DNA from 4 places in the Teredinibacter haidensis genome. Region 4 is predicted to be linked to each of the others. Evidence: predicted binding sites of a transcription regulator. Region 4 holds the regulator's gene; each other region holds the start of a gene.
The links. Region 4 encodes sigma-54, which starts transcription at its own class of promoters, with help from an activator protein. Its sites were predicted from a motif close to TGGCACANNNNTTGCNNT; they were not measured.
Positions count from the first base shown of each region.

Region 1: a site for sigma-54 is predicted at 2,258-2,275, ahead of H5715_RS09070 (flagellar basal body-associated FliL family protein). Genes of this name have one in related genera too.
Region 2: a site for sigma-54 is predicted at 2,872-2,889, ahead of fliE (flagellar hook-basal body complex protein FliE). Genes of this name have one in related genera too.
Region 3: a site for sigma-54 is predicted at 3,114-3,131, ahead of glnL (nitrogen regulation protein NR(II)). Genes of this name have one in related genera too.

Region 1 is NZ_CP060084.1:2,343,058-2,349,262, forward strand. Features, by position in the region: gene fliO (flagellar biosynthetic protein FliO) at 1-273, opposite strand, end outside; gene fliN (flagellar motor switch protein FliN) at 285-686, opposite strand; gene fliM (flagellar motor switch protein FliM) at 679-1,680, opposite strand; gene H5715_RS09070 (flagellar basal body-associated FliL family protein) at 1,696-2,220, opposite strand; gene H5715_RS09075 (flagellar hook-length control protein FliK) at 2,412-3,767, opposite strand; gene H5715_RS09080 (Hpt domain-containing protein) at 3,851-4,198, opposite strand; gene H5715_RS09085 (SpoIIE family protein phosphatase) at 4,213-5,940, opposite strand; gene H5715_RS09090 (STAS domain-containing protein) at 6,035-6,205, opposite strand, start outside.
Region 2 is NZ_CP060084.1:2,364,140-2,370,344, reverse strand. Features, by position in the region: gene H5715_RS09185 (sensor histidine kinase) at 1-688, shown strand, start outside; gene H5715_RS09180 (sigma-54-dependent transcriptional regulator) at 731-2,185, shown strand; gene H5715_RS09175 (PA3496 family putative envelope integrity protein) at 2,449-2,640, shown strand; gene fliE (flagellar hook-basal body complex protein FliE) at 2,976-3,347, shown strand; gene fliF (flagellar basal-body MS-ring/collar protein FliF) at 3,388-5,061, shown strand; gene fliG (flagellar motor switch protein FliG) at 5,058-6,101, shown strand; gene H5715_RS09155 (flagellar assembly protein FliH) at 6,107-6,205, shown strand, end outside.
Region 3 is NZ_CP060084.1:4,378,976-4,385,180, reverse strand. Features, by position in the region: gene H5715_RS17925 (ligand-binding sensor domain-containing protein) at 1-1,329, shown strand, start outside; partial or broken gene H5715_RS20445 (diguanylate cyclase domain-containing protein) at 1,342-1,692, shown strand; gene H5715_RS17920 (putative bifunctional diguanylate cyclase/phosphodiesterase) at 1,717-2,532, shown strand; gene glnL (nitrogen regulation protein NR(II)) at 3,144-4,253, shown strand; gene glnG (nitrogen regulation protein NR(I)) at 4,246-5,661, shown strand; gene H5715_RS17905 (hypothetical protein) at 5,883-6,205, opposite strand, start outside.
Region 4 is NZ_CP060084.1:3,294,220-3,300,424, reverse strand. Features, by position in the region: gene mgtE (magnesium transporter) at 1-350, opposite strand, end outside; gene H5715_RS13170 (HPr family phosphocarrier protein) at 441-710, opposite strand; gene rapZ (RNase adapter RapZ) at 751-1,623, opposite strand; gene ptsN (PTS IIA-like nitrogen regulatory protein PtsN) at 1,713-2,165, opposite strand; gene H5715_RS13155 (RNA polymerase factor sigma-54) at 2,350-3,840, opposite strand; gene lptB (LPS export ABC transporter ATP-binding protein) at 4,023-4,748, opposite strand; gene lptA (lipopolysaccharide transport periplasmic protein LptA) at 4,767-5,279, opposite strand; gene lptC (LPS export ABC transporter periplasmic protein LptC) at 5,293-5,928, opposite strand; gene H5715_RS13135 (KdsC family phosphatase) at 5,931-6,205, opposite strand, start outside.

The sequences.
Region 1 (6,205 bases), 950 kb from region 4:
GGTCAGCCACGCCATAGCAAAGATCAATATAGTCACAAAAAGAAGACCAAACGCCACCTGGCCCAGCACGCGAGTAGGTGCCATCACTTCTTTGTCTGCAATCGGCTCTTTCACAGCTTGTGCAACGGCGCCAGCCTCTGCCGCTATTCCCTCGTCCAAAGACCAACAAAAGGGTGTGGCGCTCAGGCTGATGAAAAACACAACAACCAAGCAAGCAAAGGTGCGCTTTTTCGATGGCGAAACAATCTGTGTGCTTCTGTCGTTTATCTCCATGGCGAGCGTCCCTACTTGAGCTTTTTAATGCGCTCCGAAGGACTAATAACATCGGTCATTCGAATGCCAAATTTTTCGTTCACCACAACCACTTCACCGTGAGCTATCAATGTTCCATTCACCAGTACATCCAGGGGTTCTCCTGCGAGCCTATCCAACTCAATAACGGAACCCTGGTTTAGCTGTAGCAAATTGCGAATGGTAATTGAGGTTCGCCCCACTTCCATTGAGATTTTAACGGGAATATCGAGAATAACGTCAAGATCCGGATTACCATTGCCCTGCCCCGTAGAGACGCTTTCAAATTCGTCCAGTTCCATCGTCTCCGCTTCATCCTCAGGAGCATCCTGCTCTTCCATCGCTGCAGCCCATTCGTCAGCCATACTGCCCTGATCGACATCATCATCACTCATGACCGTCTCCTTCTTCTCTTGTTACGGGGACTTTGGGTCGAGCCACAAAATCCAGAATTTTTAATGCGAGATTTTCGTGACTCTGCCCGAATTGTGTTTTGAACATAGGCACACCATTCGCGGTAGCGATATGTGCTTCCGGCATATTAATAGGGATAATGTCGCCCTCTTTTAAATCCACGATATCGCGCAGGCTGATTTCGCGGCGAACAACATCGCACTCCAAATCAACCCGCGCATCCATTACATCTTCACGCAAGGCTCGCACCCAACGCTCGTCGCGTTCGTCGGTATCGGACTGCAGTCCAGCATCGAGCACTTCTCTAATGGGTTCCACCATGGAATACGGCATAGTGATATGCAGTTCACCGCCGCCGCCATCCAGCTCAACATGAAAGGTGCTCACAACAACCACTTCACTCGGGCTTACAATATTGGCCATGGAAGGGTTGACTTCGGAGTTGATGTACTCAAAGTCGATCACTTTTACGGCCTTCCAGGCTTCACGTAAATCGACAAATACCTGTTCCAACACCATTTGCACAACGCGCAGCTCTGTTGGAGTGAATTCACGGCCTTCAATTTTCGCGTGACGACCATCGCCACCAAAAAAATTGTCGACTAACTTAAAAACGAGTTTTGCATCCAGAATAATCAATGCCGTTCCGCGCAGAGGCCGAAACTTGATCATATTTAGACTGGTAGGTACGTAAAGCGTATGAACGTATTCGCCAAACTTTTGAATTTGAATACCGCCCACAGAAACATCTGCAGTGCGCCGCAGCAGGTTAAACATACTGATGCGGGTATAACGGGCAAAACGCTCGTTGATCATTTCCAAGGTGGGCATGCGCCCGCGAACAATACGATCCTGACTTGTTAGATCGTAATTACGGATTCCACCGTTATCCTGATCGTCCTCTGTTTCTATATCACCGTCATCAACGCCATGTAAGAGCGCGTCAATTTCGTCTTGCGAGAGTAAATCTTGCACAGTTGCTCCTGGTAATTACTGCATGACAAAATTGGTAAAAAGCACCATTTCTACACCGGGCTTGCCAATTTCTTCCTGCATAATTCTCTGTAATTCTTGCAAACACTGCTGTCTTAGCAGCTCTTTACCTTCCGCAGTCTGGAGCTCTTCGTACAACTGACCGCCTATAAGAAGGTTCAAACCATTACGCACTTTTGGCATATGTAGCTCAACCGCAGAAACGACATCGTCATCTCTTATCAACAGCGTTAACTCTGCCTGTAAATATCGCTGCCGCCCTTTCACATCAAAATTCACAATAATCGCGGGTTTAATGGGGTAATAGATCGCAGGTATTGGCGGAGGCTCTACTTCTTCCGTATTGCCATCTGCGAGCTCCTGCGGAGATGGGGCGAAAAATTTCAGCGCCGCCAACGTGCCACCTACAGAAATTCCAGCAATTATCAGCGCTAACACAATTAGAAGAATCAGCTTTTTTTTGCCTCCCCCTTCTGCGCCATCTTCGCTTTGCTCGTTGCCATTTTCGTCTTCATCAGCCATGTCAAACTTCCGTCTTATTCCGCCGGTAATTATCCAGTGAGCAAGAGATATGCCAAGCTCCCGTCACCGCTCTATTGGTAAATGTAGACCTTGACTGTGTCTTTGGCTGAGTTTTTTATGATTGGAAGAATAAGGGTAGCGTGTAGGAATAAGCCCGCTGCTCAGCAGGCTTGTGGAGCTGCAGGGTTAGCTTAAGCGTAGTAATCAATTCCAGAACTAACGCTGAGCTGTACCGTTTTAAGCTCGCCGTCACCCTCGGTCAGTGAAGTGCCCGCTACGGCGGCTTCTGCCGATTGATTCTGATCAGCCTCAGCCTGCTGCTGCTGTGCGGAGTGGTCTGATACATCCACATCCACCAGAGTCATGCCCTGCTGATCACACAGTTCCCGTAACCGGGAAGCGCTAAGATCCAGGGCTTCCCGTACATTGGCGTGGGAGGATACAAAGCTCACGCTTACCTGGTCGTTCTGAACGTGCACGCGAACCTGCAGCGGCCCTAGCTCTGGTGGATCCAATTGTAATTCAGCCGACTGAATTGCCTGTCCTGCCATCATTGCAGCCCGCTCGGCAACCATTCCCGCCCATTGGGGCTTGCCAAAACTGATAGACACCGGCATTTGCATGCGGCTTATGCTCTGGTCCTGCGGGGTGGGTAGAGCATTCGGCGTGGCGACGGCGGCCGCAGCGTTGCGATTTTCTGCCACCACCTTATCCGCGTGAAACAGCTCTTCGAATACTGCATCGGATTTCACTGACATAGACTGCTCGCCACGTATAAGGTTTTGCGAAACCTGATCAACGATCGGGTTAATCGCTGCGCCTTTGGGGCTAAGCTCAGAGGTTACCGCACCCGGAGCCTTCGCGATCCCTTCAGGGGAGAGTATCGTATCTGCGGCCACTGGTTTTACACCATCAGAAAGCACAGCTAATCCACCCTTAGGGTCCGATGCACGAAGGTTTTCCCGCAGCGTCAATCCTCTGGCACTAAATGAAATGGTGGGATCTTCAGTTTGCGGATTCAATGCGGATTCATCGACAACGGCGCCCATCTGAGGCTGGAGAGGAACAACACCTGCCACCAGCGGACTAGTAACTATCAGCTCCACTTCGTCATCCACAGCCTTCACGGCCTTCTGTGCTGCCAGCCCGAGCGGTTTAAGCTCCGAGTTGACATTACCCTTTAACGGGTGAACCCTAAGCTCTGTGCCCTGCAATACAGTACAAGTATCCTCGGCCTTGACGGTTTCTGCCGTGGCCTGCTCAGTTTTTATCTTCTGTGAACTCTCGCCAACAGAGTCGCTCCCCTGAGGGCGCGCGCTTGCCTCGGCCTTTTGCTCGGCTTTGGTATTCTCGGCAGAAGCCGTAGCTTGTGATTTGTGATCGCGCTGGTGGCTGCTTTTGCCTGCCTGTTGCTTTTCCTCGCGCGCGAAGGTATTCCGAAAGCTCTCCTGAGCTTTATCGCTGTGGCCGCCCCTCCGGTTTGCGTGGCTGTCGTCACTTTTTACTTTTACAGGGTCCGCGGCTTTGATATCTAAGATGGGTTGCATTACCTAATCTCGTAGTAGTTGGCTTAACGCATAACTATGAGCAAGGCTTATGCCAGCAGGGAAAACGGGAGGGGTTGCAGGGATTACGGGAGAAGTGAACTCAACTGATTCGAAGCAGCGGCAAATTGTTGCTCTATAGCGGCAAAAAGTTGCTCCATATCGCTTCCATCTTGAACTCTTGCCTTGGATTCCATCTTATCGCACAACTCAGCCAGTGAATTGACACCCATATTACGGCAACTGCCTTTCACTCCGTGGGCTTCGTGACAAATAACGGTAAAATTTTGATCGGGCAGCGCATCAGCTATACGACCTATACGAGCTGCACAATCACTGTTGAATGTGGTTATCAACTCATCAAATTTGTCTGCCAACAGCTTTTTTAACCCCTCAAGCATTACCATGTCTAAATCGGCTTCACTCTGTGACATTCTTTTCCTCTTTACTAATCATGGCCATCATCCAGATGCCAACGAAAATCGACTTCGATATCGTTTCCTGGCGGATGAACAGTTAATTTTTCACAGATAGAGCCCATTAACGACATGCCTCTACCATAGTAATCCGGCTTATTATCGCGCACGTCTTCCTGTACAACTTTTTTGGGTATAAACCCTTTCCCACTATCGGTTACGCGAATATTGAGCAGACCGCCAGACTCGTGAGCAGTGTGTTTCAACTGCACTTTCACCCACCCTTCAGACAGATCATTCAAACGCACATGCTTCAGTTTATAAAATTCTGCAAAGCCTCGAGGAGTCTGCTTTAACTTTGACGAAAGGCCGAGCACACCGTGCTCCAAAGCATTAGCATAAAGCTCGGCAAGAACCGTGTACAGCGTCGTGCTTCGATCTTTTAAGCCCGGTACTTCCGCAGTAATATTGACAAGCAAGGGCAAAGGGTCGAACTTCTTTAAGCTGGTTTCGTTCACTTCAAACGAGAGAGACCAGTCAACCAACTGCCCCGTCCGGTGGGCGTGACCGTGATCTTCAATCCGTTTTATTGGGAAGTCTTCAATTAACACTTCCACAAGGGAAATATCATCGTCCTTATCTGATTCACCAATATGATTGTGAACCTGCGCCAAAATCTCATCGAACAATTTACTTTCCCCCCGATACTTGCTCATCAGTTTGTGAAGCCGGGGTTCTCCAAACATCTCACCCGACTTATCGCGGGCTTCAAATACGCCATCTGACCACATGTAAAAACGGTCGCCAAATTCCAACGGAATTCGGTGACTCTCTACGCGAAATTTTTCTTCCGACAACACGCCGAGCGGTAAATTTTTAGACTGCAGCACTTCGTAGCTGTTGGTGCGAGCACGGTATAAAAAGCTCTCTGGCAAACCGCCATTCCATATTCGCATGCGACGCTTATCGAAATTAATATCGATAAGCGTCGCACAGCAAAAAAATCCAATCGGCAAAATGTCATGAAGCTTGGCGTTTATTTCCTTAAGAATATCGTCCATAGAAAAACCTTTACGCGCCATACCATAAAAGGTTGTCGCTAAAGGCATGGAACCAATGGCCGCCGGTAATCCATGGCCGGTAAAGTCGCCCAACAGCATAAGCACACTACCACTCGGGCTGATTTCGGCAACCAAAACGTCACCATTAAAAACCGCCAGGGGAGACATATAGGAGTGAATGATGTCTAGATCCAAACAACCCGAATGAGCAATTTTATCGTAGACTTGTTTAGCGACTCTCTGCTCCTGAATAAGATGCTGATTGTGAACTTCAATAAGAGCTTTTTGCTGTGCCAAGGTTTGGTGCATCTCGCGCACACGTCTGAAGGCTTTTATTTTGGAGGTTAGTACAACTGGGTTATATGGCTTAGGCAGAAAATCATCACCACCGGCTTCGATACACTCAACCAGAGATTCATCGTCCGACAATGACGTAAGAAAAATAATGGGAACAAATTCATCTCCGGCGAGCTTGCGTATTTGCACCGCCGCTTCAATGCCACCCATATTAGGCATAAGCACATCGAGCAAAATGAGATCGGGCAGGCATTCACTATAGGCTTCAACGGCTTTCAATCCGTCGGCAACAGCTATTACTGTATGTCCTGCGCGAATAATAATAGACTCAAGAATCAAGCGATCGGGAGCAGAATCTTCCGCGATAAGAATATTGAGACTTGGCTCACCGTTACTATTCACAAAGCGGCCTCGTTTTAAGCATAGATTTGCACCGCTCGCCACTTTCTTTGACCAACACCACGCTTTCGATTTTTCTTAACAGCACGTGCAAAGTTTACTGAATTTCAAATAATTGCTCAAAACTGGAAATAGCGAATATTTTTTTAACTTCAGGACTGCAGTTATTAATGGTTATGTTTGCGCTGTCGCCGCCGGCAAAATCCCTTAGTACAAGTAGCATTCCTAATGCCGAACTATCCAGATGAACTGTGCCACCCAGGTCAAC
Region 2 (6,205 bases), 930 kb from region 4:
GGAAAAGCTTTCAGCCATGGGGAAAATGGTTTCTGCTCTGGCCCACCAAATTCGCACGCCGCTTTCTGCGGCCATGCTCTATGCCGATCACCTTTGCCATTCCGAATTGGAAGAACACAAGCGCAAGAATTTTTCCCAGAAACTCTATAAGCGATTGCAGCACATGGAACACCAAGTGCGGGATATGCTGTTGTTTGTAAAAAGCGAGCTGCCCCTAAATGATGTTATTTCAATCGCGGATTTAGAGTTGGGTCTACGTGAAGCGGCAGAGGTTCCATTGTTATCGACACACAGTCGATGCCAATGGCTGAATACCTGTGCTGGGCTGGAGATTAAATGTCATCGGGAAGCGTTGATCAGCGCGATCATGAACTTAATTAACAACGGTATCCAGGCCTGTGATGGCTCCCCTGAGTTATCAGTGGAATTAACGGTTCCAGCAGATATGCCCGAATATTTAGTCGTAAAAGTTCGAGATAATGGCCCCGGTATATTGGCAGATATGCTGGAGAGCTCCCGCGAAATTTTTGTTACAACAAAGGCTCAGGGTACCGGGCTTGGTCTTGCCGTAGTGCAATCTGTTGTGCGTGCACATGGTGGCAGCTTTGAATTGCTCTCGCCCGAGGGTGAGGGCGTTACTGCCGTGCTTTATTTACCGCTTTATAAATCTTTTCAGCCGGGCGAGTAGTCTGTCGGGCTAGATGTAATACACAGAGATTTGGAGAAAAAAATGACGAGTTCAAAAAAAAATCCGGCCACTATTTTAGTTGTGGAAGACGATAGTAATCTTCGCGAAGCGCTGGTTGATACTCTTCAGTTAAATAGTTTTGATGTTCTGGAAGCTGAAAATGCAGAGCAGGCCGTAGCCTTGCTACAAAAATCTGTAGCCGTTGATCTAATTGTTTCGGATGTCAATATGGGAGCCATGAGTGGTCACGATCTGCTGCAGCATGTTAAGCAGGAATATCCTCAAATTCCGGTTTTACTGGCAACGGCTTACGCCAGCATCAGTGAATCGGTAGAGGCGATGCGCCACGGTGCCGTGGATTATCTGGTTAAACCCTTTGAAGCCAAAGTGCTGGTGGAAACGATTAATCAATACGTTAGTCGCAGTGCCCATAGTGCCGATAGACCTATCGCCGTAGCGCCAACCAGCCAGCAGTTACTGCAGTTAGCTTGTCGCGTTGCGCAATCGGACTCCACCGTTTTGTTGATTGGTGAATCGGGAACGGGTAAAGAAGTATTGGCGAAATATATTCACGAAAACTCACCTCGTAAAGATCAGCCCTTTATTGCCATAAACTGCGCGGCTATCCCCGAGAATATGCTCGAAGCGATGCTATTTGGTCATGAAAAAGGTGCCTATACCGGAGCTTACAACTCAGCTCCAGGTAAGTTTGAGCAGGCAAATGGCGGCACGATTCTATTGGATGAGATTTCAGAAATGGATCTAGGATTACAGGCCAAGCTGCTAAGGGTTTTACAGGAAAGGGAAGTTGAGCGTTTGGGTGGCCGAAAAAATATTCCTTTGGACGTACGTGTTATTGCAACCTCGAACCGGGATATGCGCCGTGAGGTTGCCGATGGGAAGTTTAGAGAGGATTTATATTTCCGTTTAAGCGTTTTACCCTTGCAGTGGGCGCCGCTGCGCGATCGGAAAGAAGATATTATTCCTCTGGCAGAATCGTTGTTGGCTCGTCATGCCCGCAAGCAGCATCGGGCGGGCGTGATTCTAACTGAGGAAGCTCGGCATAGTCTGCTGAATTATGCCTGGCCGGGTAATGTACGCGAACTCGATAATGTTATGCAGCGGGCGCTTATTTTACAACCGGGAAATGCACTCGGTACGGTGGATCTAGGTTTAACGCAGGAGGTGGCCTACAGCGAAAAGCCTTCTCTGGTCGACGCTGTTATGCAGCAGACCCAGCAGGTAATTATGGATATGGCAATACCACAATCTTTCGAGGGGCTTTCTGGGCAGGCGTCTGCTCAATCCGATCCGGCAGATGGGCTGGGAAAAGATTTAATGAAGCGGGAGTTTGAAATTATTTTGCAAACGCTACGGCAGGAAAAAGGAAGTAAGAAACAAACTGCAGAACGCTTGGGTATCAGCCCTCGAACTCTGCGTTATAAACTTGCCCGCTTACGTGACGAGGGATACACGCTAGAGGCAATGGCCTATTAGTTATTTGAGGCATAAATGGTCTTTATAGCTTGACGTTATAAGGTCCAATGTATAGATATTATTTAGGTGGTGTTTTCTTAAAAAAACAAAAAAAAAAGATATTCCAATAATCCAATCTTTTGGTATTATCGGGTAGAGGCGCCAAAAAAAGTAAGCTTGGTGTCATTGCGTTGTCATAAATTAAGTGGAGGATAGCGACGGTTAGTTTTCATTCATTTCCTTGTAGTTTGTTGTGTCTGTTTTACCTATAGGAGTCCACGGTTATGGGTATTGAGGTTTTGGATAGTTCACCTGACTTGAACAATGTTATTCTGGAAAACACTATCGAAGATACGTTTGAAGACGATAGTGGCGTTGGTGCGATCAGCGTTATCGATGCGCGCAGAAAACTGGAAAACAAAATTGAAGAAATGCGTCTTTTAAGAGAGATGCAGGAATTTGATTTTGATGTGTAAATTCTGTTTCTAGGATTTGTCCTGGATTAAAATACACCGATACAGAGTGTAGTGTATCGGTGTATTTTTCGTTTTTGTTTAATTGTTGCGATATGGGAATTATCGGAATAGACCTCTGTAAAGTTTTTTGACTGTGTAGTGCTTTTGCTTGCTTCGCAGGCCCACCTAAAATATTTTCGTGTTATGCCCCTTCTTTTCCTTACGGTAACAAATTGCCGCTATGGCAATATTTGGCCCGTTTTGTGCTCTATTTCCTCTGATTGAAATTCTTATCGATAGATTGACAATTTCTTGGCGCAAGCCCCTGAAATTATTCGAATGAAAAGAGGCTGGGCATGAGTGACCGAATGGATATTAATCGACTGCTAATAGAAATGCGTTCGATAAAACAGCAAACCAGCGCGTTTGGTGGCCCGGGTGCTTTAACGGCGAAAGACCGTGTCGATGGTGCGCAACAGCCGGGGCAGGTCGGTCAGGTAAACGGTCCGGGGTTTGGGAAAGTGCTTGAGCAGGCGGTTAATAAAGTGAACGAAGTGCAGAGTGCTTCCAGTAGTATGGCTGAAGCCTATGTTCGAGGCGACCAAAATATTGACGTTACCGATGTGATGATCGCCTCGCAAAAAGCCGGCGTTGCCTTTGACTCTATGGTTCAGGTGCGCAACAAATTGGTAGAAGCCTACCGTGATGTTATGAACATGCCTATTTAATGTTGGCTCCAATCTTTCTGTTTAGTGTGGAATAAATCGTATGGCAGGTACAGCAACAGCAGGCGGTGGAACCAGTGACCTTATAGAAGGTTTTAATAACCTTAATTTGGTTCGCCAGGCAGGCTTAATGATTGGTTTGGCCGCTAGCGTCGCTATAGGTTTCGCTGTTGTATTGTGGAGCCAAGGTGAGGACTTTAAACCGCTATACGGCAGCCTGGATAGGCTGGACTCGTCGGAAGTGGGCCAAATACTTGATTTTAACGAAATTCCTTACAAGATTGACGGCTCCAGCGGCGCACTTTTAGTACCTGTTGATCAAGTCCATAAAGCTCGACTGGTATTGGCTGAAAATGGTATTCAGGGCGATAAGTCCGTAGGTTTTGAGCTACTGGATCAAGAGCAGCCCTTGGGAACCAGCCAGTTTATGGAAGCCACGCGTTATCGCCGCGGCCTGGAGGGGGAGTTGGCGAGAACCATCTCCAGTATTAATGCCGTACGCGGTGCCCGGGTTCACCTGGCAATTCCCAAGCGCACGGTTTTTGTTCGTGATGGCCGCGAACCTAGCGCTTCTGTTTTTCTCGATCTATTTCCCGGCAGGCCCATTTTAACCAAACAAATTAGTGGTATTGCCAATCTGGTCGCCGCCAGTATTCCAGATTTGGATGTTGAAAATGTCACGATAGTCGATCAAAAAGGAAATTTGCTGTCTGTGAGTGCCGTGGATGAAAAACTGGCAATAGCGGCTCAGCATCTGGATTACACGCGTAAAATCGAAGATGATATTGTGCTGCGCATCCGCCGCTTGCTGTCCCCGATTTTGGGTGCGGCCAATTTTAAGGCCGAAGTGGCGGCCGATGTGGATTTTACCGAAATAGAGCAGGCAGAAGAATCGTTTAATCCCGATTTGCCGGCCATTCGCAGTGAGCAAACAGTGGATGAGCAACGAGTTGGTTCCGCCGGAGCGGGTGGTATCCCCGGTGCTCTAACTAACCAACCGCCTGCCGGTGGCCAGGCTCCGGAGGTTGCAGGGCAAAGAGGGGGTGATGCTCCAGCGGCGCCATCCAGTAACAGTCGCTCCCAGGCTACGCGTAACTACGAGTTGGATAGAACCGTTAGTTATACAAAGCATGAAAAAGGGCGGATGCGCAGGCTCACAGTGGCTATTGTTATCGATGATAAGAAGAAAATGAATACCGATTCGGGTGAAACAACGACAAGTCGATGGACCGATGTCGAACTCGAACGATTGGCTATACTTGTCCGAGACGCAGTTGGTTTTTCTGCCGCACGCGGCGACAGTGTGAATATCTTAAATGAGGCTTTTATGCCCCTACCTGAAATCGAAGCTACTGCGGAAACTCAAATTTGGGAGTCGGAAAATTTTAGGGTTGCGGCTAAATATGTCGCCGGAGCCCTTATCGTACTGGGCCTGATTTTTGGATTGATGCGCCCAGTATTAAAAAGCCTTGCTGGCACAGGCTCCAAATCCAAGGAAGAAGAAGAGGCCAAAGAAATGGCTGCATTACAGGCCGCGGGAATCAGCTCATTCGATTCTCTGTCTGATGAAACGGTCACCCTAACGGGAGGCGACGCATTAGCGTTACCCAGCCCGGAGGAAAGTTACGAGCAGCAGCTTAACGCCGTTAAAGGATTGGTGGCCGAGGATGCTGGCCGTGTGGCTCAGGTAATTAAACGTTGGATTAATGAAGAATGAATGCACCGGCTAACCCCCCCGCTACTCAAGGTGATGGCAAGCCTACGGTCAGTCTTAGCCGTACGGATCAGGCCGCAATTTTATTGATGACGTTGGGTGAACAAAGCGCAGCGGAAATTCTTCGCCATATGGGGCCTAAAGAGGTACAACGTTTGGGTACGGCTATGGCTCAGCTGAACAATGTGCAGCAATACGAAGTGGAAGTGGTGCTCAACAATTTTATGGAAGAGGTGCGTACTCAGACGGGCCTGGGTATGGGTGCCGATAATTATATTCGCAATATGCTGGTAACTGCTCTGGGTGAGGATAAAGCCAACGGACTTATCGACCGTATTTTACTCGGCGGGAATACCACGGGGCTGGATACCCTTAAGTGGATGGAAGCGCGTTCGGTTGCCGACATTATTCGCAATGAGCACCCACAAATTCAGGCCATTGTTATGGCGTACCTGGATGCGGATCAGGCGGCTGAAGTTCTGGGTTATTTTCCTGAAAAAGTACGGTTGGATGTCATGATGCGCGTAGCGGCTTTGGATACAGTTCAGCCGGGCGCCTTACAGGAACTAAACGATATTCTTGAAAAACAATTTTCCGGTAGTTCGGGATCGCAAACTAAAGAGATGGGTGGATTCAAAACGGCTGCGGAAATTGTTAATAACCTGGATAGCTCCATTGCCGGTGAGCTTATGGACTCTATTCGTGAAATCGATGAGGACATGGGTACCCAGATTTCCGATCTTATGTTTGTCTTCGAAAATCTCAAAGATGTGGACGACCGGGGTATTCAGGCACTGCTGCGAGAAGTGTCTTCCGATGTACTTATTCTTGCGCTCAAAGGTGCAGACGAAGTTCTACAGGAAAAAATATTTGGCAATATGTCTAAACGTGCTGCCGAACTTCTGCGTGATGACCTCGATGCGAAAGGGCCGGTTAAAGTGTCTGAAGTGGAAGGTGCTCAGAAAGAAATTCTTACTATTGCCCGCCGTATGGCCGATGCCGGTGAAATTAACCTGGGTGGCGGTGGAGAGGAAATGCTGTAAAGCCTATGACTGATGTATCCAAACAGATGAATCGCATCCCTCATGAATCACTTGATAAAAACGAAGTGGTTAGTGCCTGGAGTTTACCCAGCATTGGTGAAAAG
Region 3 (6,205 bases), 1.1 Mb from region 4:
GAAATCGATAGCTATGGATTACTGTACCTAAGCTCCTGGCGACGAGGGATACAAACTTACGACCCCGTAACCGGACGGTTTGAAACCTATCATCCGATTAAAAATGAAATGAATACCGGGATGATTAATTATTCCGTTAACGACATTTTGCCAATGGACAACGGCAAGGTCTGGATAGGAGGCCAGGCAGGCCTGGAAAGCCTTGACATTCAAACCCAGCAATTTACAACAGTCGATATTGACGGTTTTGGAGGCATATTTGATCTTCATCTGGATACTGAAGGTATATTATGGATCGCCTCCGCCCAGAATTTTATTCGCTACAACCCCCAAACAAATAAAGCCAAATTTTATTCTATTCAAGATGGTGTAGCCGCAAGTTATGTCGCATCAATTGAGGCAGACAAACACGGTTACCTGTGGCTGGGTACCAGAAACGGACTGAATCGTTTCGATCCAAAAACAGAATCATTTGAAACCTTTAATGAGACCGATGGATTGGTCGGCAAGCAGTTCAATCGTTTAAGCCACCTATCCACGCGTAGCGGCCGACTGTATTTTGGGAGCACATCGGGCCTATCTTCTTTCGACCCATCCGTTCTACCCAAAAACACTCACTCCCCCGCAATTCACCTAACTGGGATTGAGCTATTCCAGAACCCGGTAAAAATTGGCGAAGAACCTTGGCTAAGCTCCCACATTAACCTGCAGAAAAAGCTGGAACTCGCATACGATCAGCGAGATATTACCTTTGAATTTACGGCGCTCAATTTTATTTCTCCATTGAAAAACCGGTATCGTTATAAACTTGAAGGGCTAGACCGCGAATGGATTGAAGCCGGTAGCAACCGTCGTCGTGCTCGCTATACCAACCTCGACCCGGGAAAGTACACGTTTAGAGTTTTAGGTTCCAATAATGACGGTGTCTGGAGCACATCGGAAAAGGCGGTTGAGATTGTTATTCACCCAGCCTGGTGGCAGTCATTACGGGCTCGCATACTACTCTCCATTATTTTGCTTGCGTTGGTCTACTTGTTTATTTACTGGCGATTAGAAGTCAATAAATATGCACAGAAAGCGCTTGAAGTATTAGTGGAAGATAAAACAACCGAAGTTAACGAACTCAATGAAAGACTTGAAAACCGAGTAAAAGAACGAACCAATCAATTACTTGTTGAAATTGAAGAGCGTCGCAACGCAGAAGAAAAGCTATTTTATATGGCTTTTCACGACTCATTGACAGGATTAAAAAATCGTCCATGGGTTCAAAATCATATCGAAAAACTGATAGAAATCCGCTCCGAAAGCAACACCAGTTTCGCATTTTAGTTTTTAGATGGCGATCATTTCAAAAAAGTCAACGACACTCACGGTCATATATTGGGTGATTTATTACTAGTTGAGGTTTCCAAGAGACTGATCGAAATCCTAAGCGAAGATCAGCATATTGTTCGCCTGGGCGGAGACGAATTCACTATCGTAGCAGACCATTTTGAGCACGAATCCGATATTGAATCAATAGCACAGAAAATTATTGGCGCCTTTGAAGAACCTTTTATTGTTAGGCAGATGCAAATATATTTTCGTGTGAGTATTGGTGTTCTAATTTGTGGCGAGCAATACAAAAACTCGGAATCCATTATTCGAGATGCCGATATTGCCATGTACCACGCAAAGGACAAGGGGCGTGGCAGCTATCAACTGTTTGACGAAAAAATGCGACACCACACGCAAGAAATTTGTGAGTTGGAAGAGTATCTATACAAGGCCTTCGAATTAAATCAATTTAAAGTGGTTTATCAACCCATTGTATCTCTTACTTCAGGCCAGCTTCACGGCTACGAGGCTTTAATACGCTGGGAACACCCCGAAAAAGGCATGATTCCCCCTGATAAATTTATTCCGATCGCTGAAGATATCGGGCTGATATTTGATATTGGTTTGTGGGTACTAAAACAAGCCTGCCTTCAACTGAAAGCATGGACTCCCGTGGTAGGAAAAAAGAGCCTGCCCAGTATCGCCGTAAATTTCTCACCACTACAATTAACCCAATCCAACTTAATAGAAGCAATGAACGACTTATTCCGGGATACGGGCGTAGATAGAAACCGGATAAAACTGGAACTCACCGAATCAGCACTTATGGAAAACACGGATATCGTCCATAAACTGCTCGAAAATTTTCGTGAGCAAGGTATTGAATTGGCTATCGACGATTTCGGCACGGGCTACTCTTCACTAAGTTACCTGGACAAGTTTCCGGTTCAAGCGCTAAAAATAGACCGCTCTTTCGTCGATGCGCTAACGAATGCAAACGCAGAAACCGATGGCGCACATGAAATTGTTCGAGCAACAATTTCACTGGCCCACAACCTGAATATGCAAGTAGTTGCAGAAGGCATAGAAACTCAGGAGCAGATGGATATTCTAACCGCCTGCGGCTGTGACTATGGGCAGGGGTATTTTATTGGCCGACCGTTTCCGGCGGAAAAAGCGACAGAGTTTATGCTGGAGAAAATACGATTACTTTAACAAAAGGTATCTTAACGCAGCCAGACCACCGGGACATTTAAAATCGTATAACCTCCCACCCGAAGGACAGAACCCTACAAAGCAAGAATGATTGTCAGACAGTGCACCAGCAACCTCGGGGTACTCGCTGTCCTGTGTGCTCAAACCAAAACTGGGGCAGGCCTGGAAAATGAGTCAAAACGGTCTCTCATCGTCCACTAGCCATTCACAATGAGCCCCTCGATCCTCTAATGTTTACCTTAACCCCACCAAAAGATCTTAACGACCGCCTCACCCTTATCAATTGAATACACCGCTAGTCACATTCGACGACGATACTACTATCACCCGCACCAATATAATGCACTTATATCGTGCAAACTAAAGATATTGCTGTATTTTTGTGCAAAAATACGTACATCAACAAGGGCAGCTCCCATCGTGGTGCTTACACTGCATCATGACAATACAAAGCCTGATAATGTCTTAACCGCCAAATAGGTATGGTAAGCGTGATTATCGCAACACAATAAGCGCATAGAAGGCGCTTTTAAAACAAAGAAAAAATACTGCACCGCAGATAAGCATGCCACAGCGAATTGTGGTTTATTTATTGCATTCAGCTATAAAAAATGGCTGCCACTAGGCCTAGCCTCTGGATCTTTTACGTGACAAACGAAAAATACCAACAAATCTTGGATAGCCTTATGACGGCCGTTATCGTGCTGGATCATAACCTGTTTATCCAACACATGAACGCTTCCGCGGAAATGACTCTAGGCGTGAGCGGCAGTAAAATCTATGGCAAACCTATTCATGTCCTGTTTTCAAGCGCGGACGGCACTCCACTCTCCCTGTCCCAAGCGTTAAAAGAAAACAGGAATTTCACGACGCGCAAAGCCAACTGGATTTTACACAATCAAACCACCATAACCGTCGATTACTCCGTGACACCAAGCGCTGAGTTTGGCGATGTGGTCGTCGAAGTGCAGCCATTGGATCGCCTGCTGCGAATCAGCCGCGAGGAAGCCATGCTCTCCTCCCAGGAAACATCCCGCAACCTGGTGCGCAGCATGGCTCACGAAATCAAAAATCCTCTGGGTGGTATTCGTGGCGCAGCCCAGCTTCTCTCCCGCGAGCTGGCAAGTGCCGATTTAGAAGAATACACCCGCATTATTATCGAGGAAACCGACCGCCTGCGAGACTTGGTGGATCGCATGCTCGGGCCACACAAATCCAATAAACGCGAACACTTGAATATTCATGAAGTGCTCGCACATGTGCAATCAATGCTTAAAGCCGAGGTTGGCTCAGGTATCAAGATAAAATGCGACTACGACCCCAGTATTCCCGATATCAGTGCCGACAAATCACAGTTGATTCAGGCAGTGCTGAATATCACTCGCAATGCTATGCAGGCACTGACAGAAAATAAAAACACGGTGGAAGGCTCGCTGACCATCGATTTTATTACTCGCATTCAAAGACGCTTCACCATTGGCCGACATTATTATCCATTGGTGGCAAAGATTTCGATTGTCGATAACGGACCGGGAATCCCACCCGGCCTAATCGAAGATATTTTCTTCCCCATGATCACCGGCCGAGCCGAGGGAACAGGGCTTGGGCTTGCGATTGCGCAAAATTTAGTTGGCCAGCATAACGGCCTGGTTGAGTGCACTAGCGAAAAAGGCCGAACGGAATTTACCCTTTATTTACCTTTGGAAAATGACCATGCATAAACCAAATCTGGTATGGATTATTGATGACGACCGCTCCATTCGCTGGGTACTTGAAAAAGCACTTCAGCAGTCTGGCATAACCACGCAAAGCTTTGAAAATGGCGACAAAGCCCTGGCGCAAATTCAAAACAACCGGCCCAACGCCATTATTAGTGATATCCGTATGCCCGGTACAGATGGTTTAGCCTTACTATCTAACTTGCACAAAGAGCACCCGGAATTGCCCATTATTATTATGACCGCGCACTCGGATCTGGACAGCGCTGTTTCCGCCTATCAGGGCGGTGCTTTTGAATACCTGCCAAAGCCTTTCGATGTCGATGAAGCTGTTGCCGTCACCCAGCGGGCATTGGCACACGCTAATGAGCAGCAGCAAGATATTCAGGCACTGGAGCCCGAAATCGATACTGAAATTATTGGTGAAGCACCGGCGATGCAAGAAGTGTTTCGTGCAATTGGACGCTTGTCGCAATCCAATATTACCGTATTAATTAACGGTGAATCTGGAACAGGTAAAGAGCTGGTCGCACAAGCCCTACACAAGCACAGCCCACGCAGAGATGGTCCCTTTATCGCCCTAAATATGGCCGCAATTCCGCGTGATCTTATTGAATCGGAATTGTTCGGCCACGAGAAGGGCTCCTTTACGGGTGCTGGAGCACAGCGTCAAGGTCGCTTCCAGCAGGCCGATGGCGGCACCCTGTTTCTAGATGAAATTGGAGATATGCCCGCCGAAACCCAAACTCGCTTACTACGCGTATTGGCCGATGGCGAGTTTTATCGCGTCGGCGGCCACACAGCCATAAAAGTTGATGTCCGTATTATTGCTGCGACACACCAGAATTTAGAAAAATTGGTCGAGGAAAACCACTTCCGAGAAGACCTATTCCACCGCTTAAATGTAATTCGCATCCACCTACCCAAAATGGCCGACCGCCGCGAAGACATCCCCAAGCTGGCCCAACATTTTCTACGCCGCGCAGCCAGTGAACTGGATGTGGAAACAAAAATTCTTACCTCGGAAACGGAAGCCTATCTTGCAAACCTGAGCTGGCCGGGCAATGTCAGGCAGCTGGAAAATACCTGTCGCTGGATTACCGTAATGGCCTCCGGCCGCGAAGTCCATATCCAGGATTTACCGCCAGAACTTATGGAAGTGAAACGGGCGACAGCGCCGAGCGGCGATTGGGACAAAGCTCTTCGACACTGGGCTGATCAGGCCCTGGCCTGTGGGCAAAAAGAAATTCTTTCAGAGGCCGTTCCCACATTCGAACGCGCGCTTATAGAAACAGCCCTTAAGCATACTGCCGGTCGAAAGCGAGACGCAGCAAACCTATTGGGCTGGGGGAGAAATACGCTGACACGCAAACTAAAAGAGCTAGGAATGGCAAGCGGAGAAGAAGAGTAAAACATCAGGGATGCAGCTTAAGATCTCAACGGTCACACACATTCTGAAGATATCGGCTAGGTGTTTATAACGCCAGCCCTCAGATGTGTTGATGGCAGTTCGCGGCACTTGAATATCGAATTCCTAACCGCTCAACGCCAGGTACGTCCAATGATAAGTGCAACGCGCCCTTTGGCAATTGCGCATTGTAGGCAGCAATGCTGTTAGGGCGCCTTTTTATTTTATGAACATTTGTAGTGGGGCACTTCTATCCAGACTTCCCGGTCTGGTCTTTCTTCCACTCGGAAACATTGGCCGTTATAGTCTCGCTGGAAATAGATCCATGTGCGATTCTGGTAGCTGGGACTAAGATCCAAATTCACATTCCAAATCACACGATTGTGAGACTTATGGTGGTTCCGGTGATCGTTATGGCGATATGCCCGGGAGTACTTGCGGTCCAAGTGCTGGCGATGTACCTCACGGCGATGAGAGTCACGTTTAGCATGAGCAAGATCCCTGCGGCGGTGCTGTTCAACGTGTCTTTCAACTCTATGATGCGGCT
Region 4 (6,205 bases):
TCCTGGATAACCTTTTCCGGGAACTGCTGGAGGATATCCACGACATCATCAGTATCTAGGCCTTCGGTCAGCTCCACCAGTTCTTCGGTGTCCATCTTCTTGAGGAAGACACTCTGTACATCAACAGACAGCTCTTCCAGCACCTCACCGGAAATATCTTTTTCGATCAGTTCCCACAGAACGGTTCGCGAGGCCGGCGGGGAGGATTCGATGAGTCGCGCGATTTCCACCGGGCGCAACCCATTAAGCATGCGTCGAACCTGGCGGAAGGTGCCGCTGTCCAGCAGCGCCTGCACCTTGCTTAGGTGGGCGTGAGGTTGGTTTTCGATATGTTCGACGGCCTGCGGCATTGCGTTGTCCGATTTTGGGTCGAGTGTTTTGAGTTGCGGAAATTGTAGCCTTTTCAAAGGCTTCCGCAAATCACTTAATTTTGAAATGTATTATTCGGCTTCGTCGAAACGATTGTTGATAAGCTCGATTAGGGCGCCCATTGCGGCTTCTTCGTCTTCACCATCGGTGCGCAGCGTAATATCTGTGCCCTTGGACGCGGCCAATAACATCAGAGACATAATACTTTTGGCGTCGGTAGCTTTTCCCTTAGCGACAACTTCAATACGGGAAGAGAAACGATTGGATAGGTTGGCCAGCTTTGTTGCAGCCCGGGCGTGCAGTCCGAGTTTATTGATAATTTGAATCTGCTTTTCCTGCATAGAGTTTCCACTGCTCCGTGTTAGGGTCTACGAGCCGACCCTAATGACCGGGTACATTTTCCAGTTGGCGATGGCGTGTTTGTACATTGGTATAGTCGCCTTTAAGTGTTTTGGCGAGTCTTTCGCACATATAGACAGAGCGGTGCCAACCGCCGGTACAGCCAATGGCGACCGTTAAATAGCTGCGGTTGTTACTTTCAAAATGTGGGATCCATTTGCGTACAAACTGCAGAATATCGTTATACATTTCTTCCACCTCGTTTTCTGCGTCGAGGAAGCTTATTACCGGAGGTTCCAGCCCGGTGTGGTCTCGCAATTGGGTACTCCAGTAAGGGTTGGGCAGGCAGCGTACATCAAAGACAAAGTCTACATCGACAGGTACGCCGTATTTGTAGCCAAAGGATTTAAACATTAGTGCCATGCCTTTGGTGTCAGAACCCACGACAATATGTTTGATGGCACTGCGCAGCTCATGCAGGCTCAGGTGGCTGGTATCGATGGTGACATCTGCGGCGGCGGCAATGGGCTGCAGTATGCTTTTTTCCCGTGAGATGGCTTCGTTCAAACCGATAAACTCATCGGAGAGCGGGTGTCTGCGGCGGGTTTCACTAAAGCGCTTAAGCAGTATTTCTCGGGAACTGTCGAGAAAAACAATTTGGTATTCACTGCGTTCAATACCGGAGCTATCTATCAGCTCGGCGAGTTTGCTGAGGTCACCGTAGATATTGCGCGCATCAATCCCTATCGCAAAGCGCTGCTCTTCACTGCTGATGCGGTCGCCGATCTGCTCGATTAAAGCGGGCAGCAGGTTGGCGGGTAAGTTATCAATACAGGTGAAACCCTCGTCTTCCAAGAGGTGTAGAGCAGAACTCTTACCTGAGCCAGATCTTCCGCTGAGTATAAGCAGGCGCATGGGTATATACCAAAGGGGGATAAAATCGTAAGCGTTGTACGGGTAAACCCTTACCCGCAGTGTGTAATTTTACTGATATTAGATGGTTATCAGTTTACACCAGCCGCGACACGAAACAATTCTTCATTGCTGCTGCAGGCTTTTAGTTTACGTGTGAAGTTCGGATTCTGTAAGGCTTCGGCAAGGGTGGCGAGAGTTTGAAGGTGTGAGTCTTCGGCATCTTCAGGGACAAGGATGGCGAAAATAACATCTACCGGGGCTCCATCGACGGCATCAAAATCGACGGGATGATCGAGAGTGATACAAGCACAGAGGGTTTGATTCGAAGCGGATAAACGGCAGTGGGGGATGGCGACGCCCTGGCCTATACCGGTCGAGCCTAAGCGTTCGCGGGCGATCAGGCATTGAAAGATGGTGGTTTCGTCTGTATCGGGTAGGTCGCTGGCGAATAGGCTGGCTAGGCTTTCCAGTACACGCTTTTTGCTGGCGTCGGTAGCTTTGGCTTTACAGCGTTCATCGGTAAGAATGGTTGATATCTGCATAGTAATAACGTTTTTACGTGTCCTTTCCAGCCGCGCGTAGTAAGCGCTTTTAGGAGGTATAAGGCGGAAACAGGAGCGATAACGCCCATGTTTGCGACCCGGAGCTGCAAACTGGCGCGCATTCTACCAGCATTCATTGAGGTTCCAAGTCGTTATCAGGACAGAAATCAAAAAAGCCTTGAATTTAAACCAGTCGCTTGCGTTCATTCGAGGGTGGTATGTGCAAGGATTCGCGATACTTTGCAATGGTTCGGCGCGCTACCTTAATACCCTGCTCGGCTAACAGTCCAGTAATTTTAGAGTCACTTAGCGGTTTCCGTGGGTTTTCTGCCGCCACAAGTTTTTTGATGATGGCGCGAATGGCGGTAGAGGAACATTCGCCGCCTGAATCGGTGGCGACGTGGCTGGAGAAAAAGTATTTCAGCTCAAAAATACCTTGGGGTGTGTGCATATACTTTTGGGTGGTTACACGAGAAATGGTGGATTCGTGCATCTCCACTATTTCAGCGACGTTGTGCAGCACCATGGGTTTCATTGCTTCCGGGCCGTAGTCGAGGAAGCCCTGCTGTTTTTCCACAATACAGGTGGATACTTTGAGTAAGGTTTCGTTGCGGCTTTGCAGACTTTTCAGAAACCAGCGGGCTTCCTGCAGATTGTCGCGTAGAAAGGTGTTGTCTGAGCTGGAGTCGGCACGTTTGACGAGGGAGGCGTAGCTGGTATTAATGCGCAGCTTGGGTGCGATATCGGGGTTGAGTTGTACCATCCAGCGGTTATTCACTTTGCTGACGAAAACGTCTGGCACGACATACTCGGTTTCGTCGCTGCCTATGGATTCCCCTGGGCGTGGGTTTAGGCTTTGAATGACGCGAATGGCGGCCTGTAGTTCGGGCTCTTTTATGCGCAGTTTTCGCATCAGTTGTTTGAAGTCGCGGCCGCCGAGCAGGTCCAAATAATCATTAACCAGAGCTTTGGCGTGGGTAATATCAAGGGTGTCACTTTGCAACTGTCGCAGCTGAGTTAGCAGACATTCGCGGATATCCTGGCTGAGTACGCCAGGAGGATCGAACTGTTGAACCCTATGTAGAACTGCCAGCATTTCGTCCATCTCAAGCTCTTCGTGGTGAGCTTGTAGGCCGGAGAACATGTCATCCAGCTTTTGCCCCAGCAATCCGTTCGGCTCTACGGCGTCGATTATCGTTTCCGCTATTTCCCTGTCCAGATCCGACATGGGAGTAAGGTTTAGTTGCCAGTGCAGGTGGTCTTGCAGGGTTTCGGCTGTGCCGCGACGAGATTCAAAATCGTAGTCATCCGAGTCTGGTTTGGCAAGGCCTGAGCCGCTGGGTGCGGTCTCGTAGATGTCGTCCCAACTGGTGTCGACGGCGAGATCGGTGGGAATGTTATCTTCGTTCCAGTCGGTATCGGGCTTTTCTGGCTTGTCGTCGCTATTCGTCGGGCTGGCTTCCTGACTCTGGCTATTTGGCGTTTCGCTTTGCTCTCCGCTGGTACCGGTATTTTCACCCTCTTCGGAGGTCTCGAGCATTGGGTTTGAGTCGAGAGCTTCCTGAATTTCTGCCTGAAGATCCAGCGTGGAAAGCTGCAAGAGACGGATGGCCTGTTGCAGCTGCGGTGTCATGGTGAGTTGTTGGCCGAGCTTTAGTTGGAGGGACTGCTTCATATGGCGACTACTAACTTCCCGTGAAAATTAGATCGGGCACCAATTGGCATTTGGGCTTGCTCGGAGTCGGTGCGGATTAGACGTAGTTTAGTCTCCGCCGTCGGGACAATCAATCCTTTTAAAGCAAAGATTGTGCCGGTAGATATGGCTGGCTGGCGGGTAATGTCAAGTATTGGCGCGACTTATAGCGTGAAGTGTTTCCCAAGGTAGACTTCACGTACCTTTTGGTTACTGAGAACGACTTCTGCGCTTCCTTCCGCAATAATGTGCCCTTCAGATACTATATAGGCTTTTTCACAAATATCGAGGGTTTCACGTACGTTGTGGTCGGTAATCAGTACGCCGATACCGCGCTGCTTCAAGTGTTGGACTATCTGCTTAATATCACTGACGGAGATGGGATCCACTCCGGCGAAGGGTTCGTCGAGCAATATGAATTGTGGCTCGGTGGCGAGAGCGCGGGCAATTTCAACGCGGCGGCGCTCGCCGCCGGAGAGGGCCATGCCCAAGCTGTCGCGAATATGCTGAATGTGGAACTCATTGAGCAGCTGTTCCATGGCTTCATGGCGCTGTTTTCGGCGCAAGTCTTTGCGGGTTTCTAAAATCGCCATAATATTATCGGCGACGGTCAGCTTGCGAAACACGGATGCTTCCTGGGGCAGGTAACCCAAGCCCTGGCGGGCTCGTTCATGCATAGACATATGGGTTACATCGGTATCGCCAATGGATATATCGCCGCGGTCTGCCTTAACGATACCGGCAATCATATAAAAGCAGGTGGTCTTTCCGGCCCCGTTGGGGCCGAGTAGACCGACAATCTGTCCATCCTCCACGGAGATGGAAACGTCGATTACAACTTTGCGGCCTTTGTAGCTCTTTGCTAGGTGGTGCGCGTGTAGTTTAGGCATTGGGGTGTTGGGTTCTCGTTATTCTTGCGGCTGTTCTTCAGTGGAAAGGGCTTTAGGGGGGATGACCATTTTTACCCGGCGGTCATCGCCGGAAGCATCGCTTTTTCCGCCCGCTTTTACCACGGCTCTTTTAACATCGTATTCAATGCGGTTGCCGCTCAGACTGGTCCCTTCCTGTTTAAATGCTGCGTTATCAATCAGAAACAGGGTTTCATCGGTAATGCGGTACTCAAGGCGATTAGCTTGCGCTGTAACTGCCTCCTGACCCTTTTTTGGGATTTGGCTCAAGCGAGCGGGTTTTCCTGTGGCGACAACCATGGAATAGTTGTCGTTACGGCCGTAGATAATGACCTTCGCTGCCGTAATTTTCATGCTGCCCTGTTCCACAATAACCTTGCCGGCGTACGTGGTCGTGCCGTTTTGGTCATCCAGTTCGGCGCTGTCGGCTTGAATACTTAAATCTTGAAAGCGGTCGTTGGGGAGGGCGAGACTATTGCCGCCCATGGATATCAGCAAAATAGTGCTAAACATTCGGCAAGCGAAATTATTCAGGTAGTGATTCAGTATCATCTCGGTTTGCTTGCGTAGGGTTTCTGTGAATCGCCTTCACTTTATTGTGGAGTTTGATTTTTCGTTGTCGAAAATCTGCGGTCATACCCACGGCATCTATCTCGCCGTAGGCCGAGTGTATTTTAACAGGCTCTTGCGTGTACGCGACTTTTTCTGCGGGATTTATTGTGAGTGAGCTGGTATTCAATTCTGTCGGCTGGATGTTGCTCAGCGTTTCCGATTGCCAGATACGTACATTATTCCACAGTGTAATTTGCTCGGTGTTTCTCACTAATTTTCCGTTTTCCGCCTCTACTTGCCAAGGCGCTTTTTCTTCATATATTTCAAAGCGAGGCTCAAAAATAAGGGTGTATTCTTCTGCTGAGGTTTTATTGTCGGCGCTTTCGACTCGATAGTGTTCCAGTTTGCTGGCGGTAAAAGAATAATCAAGTTTGCCTTGATCGCCAAAATGCTGAGTTGAAGCATCTTTAGCGACAGCATAGGGAAAGCTGTGGCCATCTTCGTCCTGCCATTTAGGTGGAGTCAGAATTTCCTCGGAAGAGTCCCACAGCATAACAATGGCGCTAATACCCAAACATATAAACAGTATGTATAGCCGGTTTTTAACCATGTTTAGCTCAAGTATTTATCTAAAGCGGCTTTGTAAGTGCCCTGCGCTTTCATAATAAGATCGCACGCCTCGCGCACGGCGCCTTCTCCGCCGTTAACGGAGCTTTGCCAGTGGGCATTTTCGACCACTTCGTGGTGGGCGTTGGCTACGGTTAACGCGAGGCCGACTTTACACATAACGGTTAGATCGGGGTAGTCATCACCCATAAAAGCAATATTTTCGAGTTCGCAGGGGTATTCTTCTAGTAACTCCTGCAGAGCAACAAATTTATCTTCGC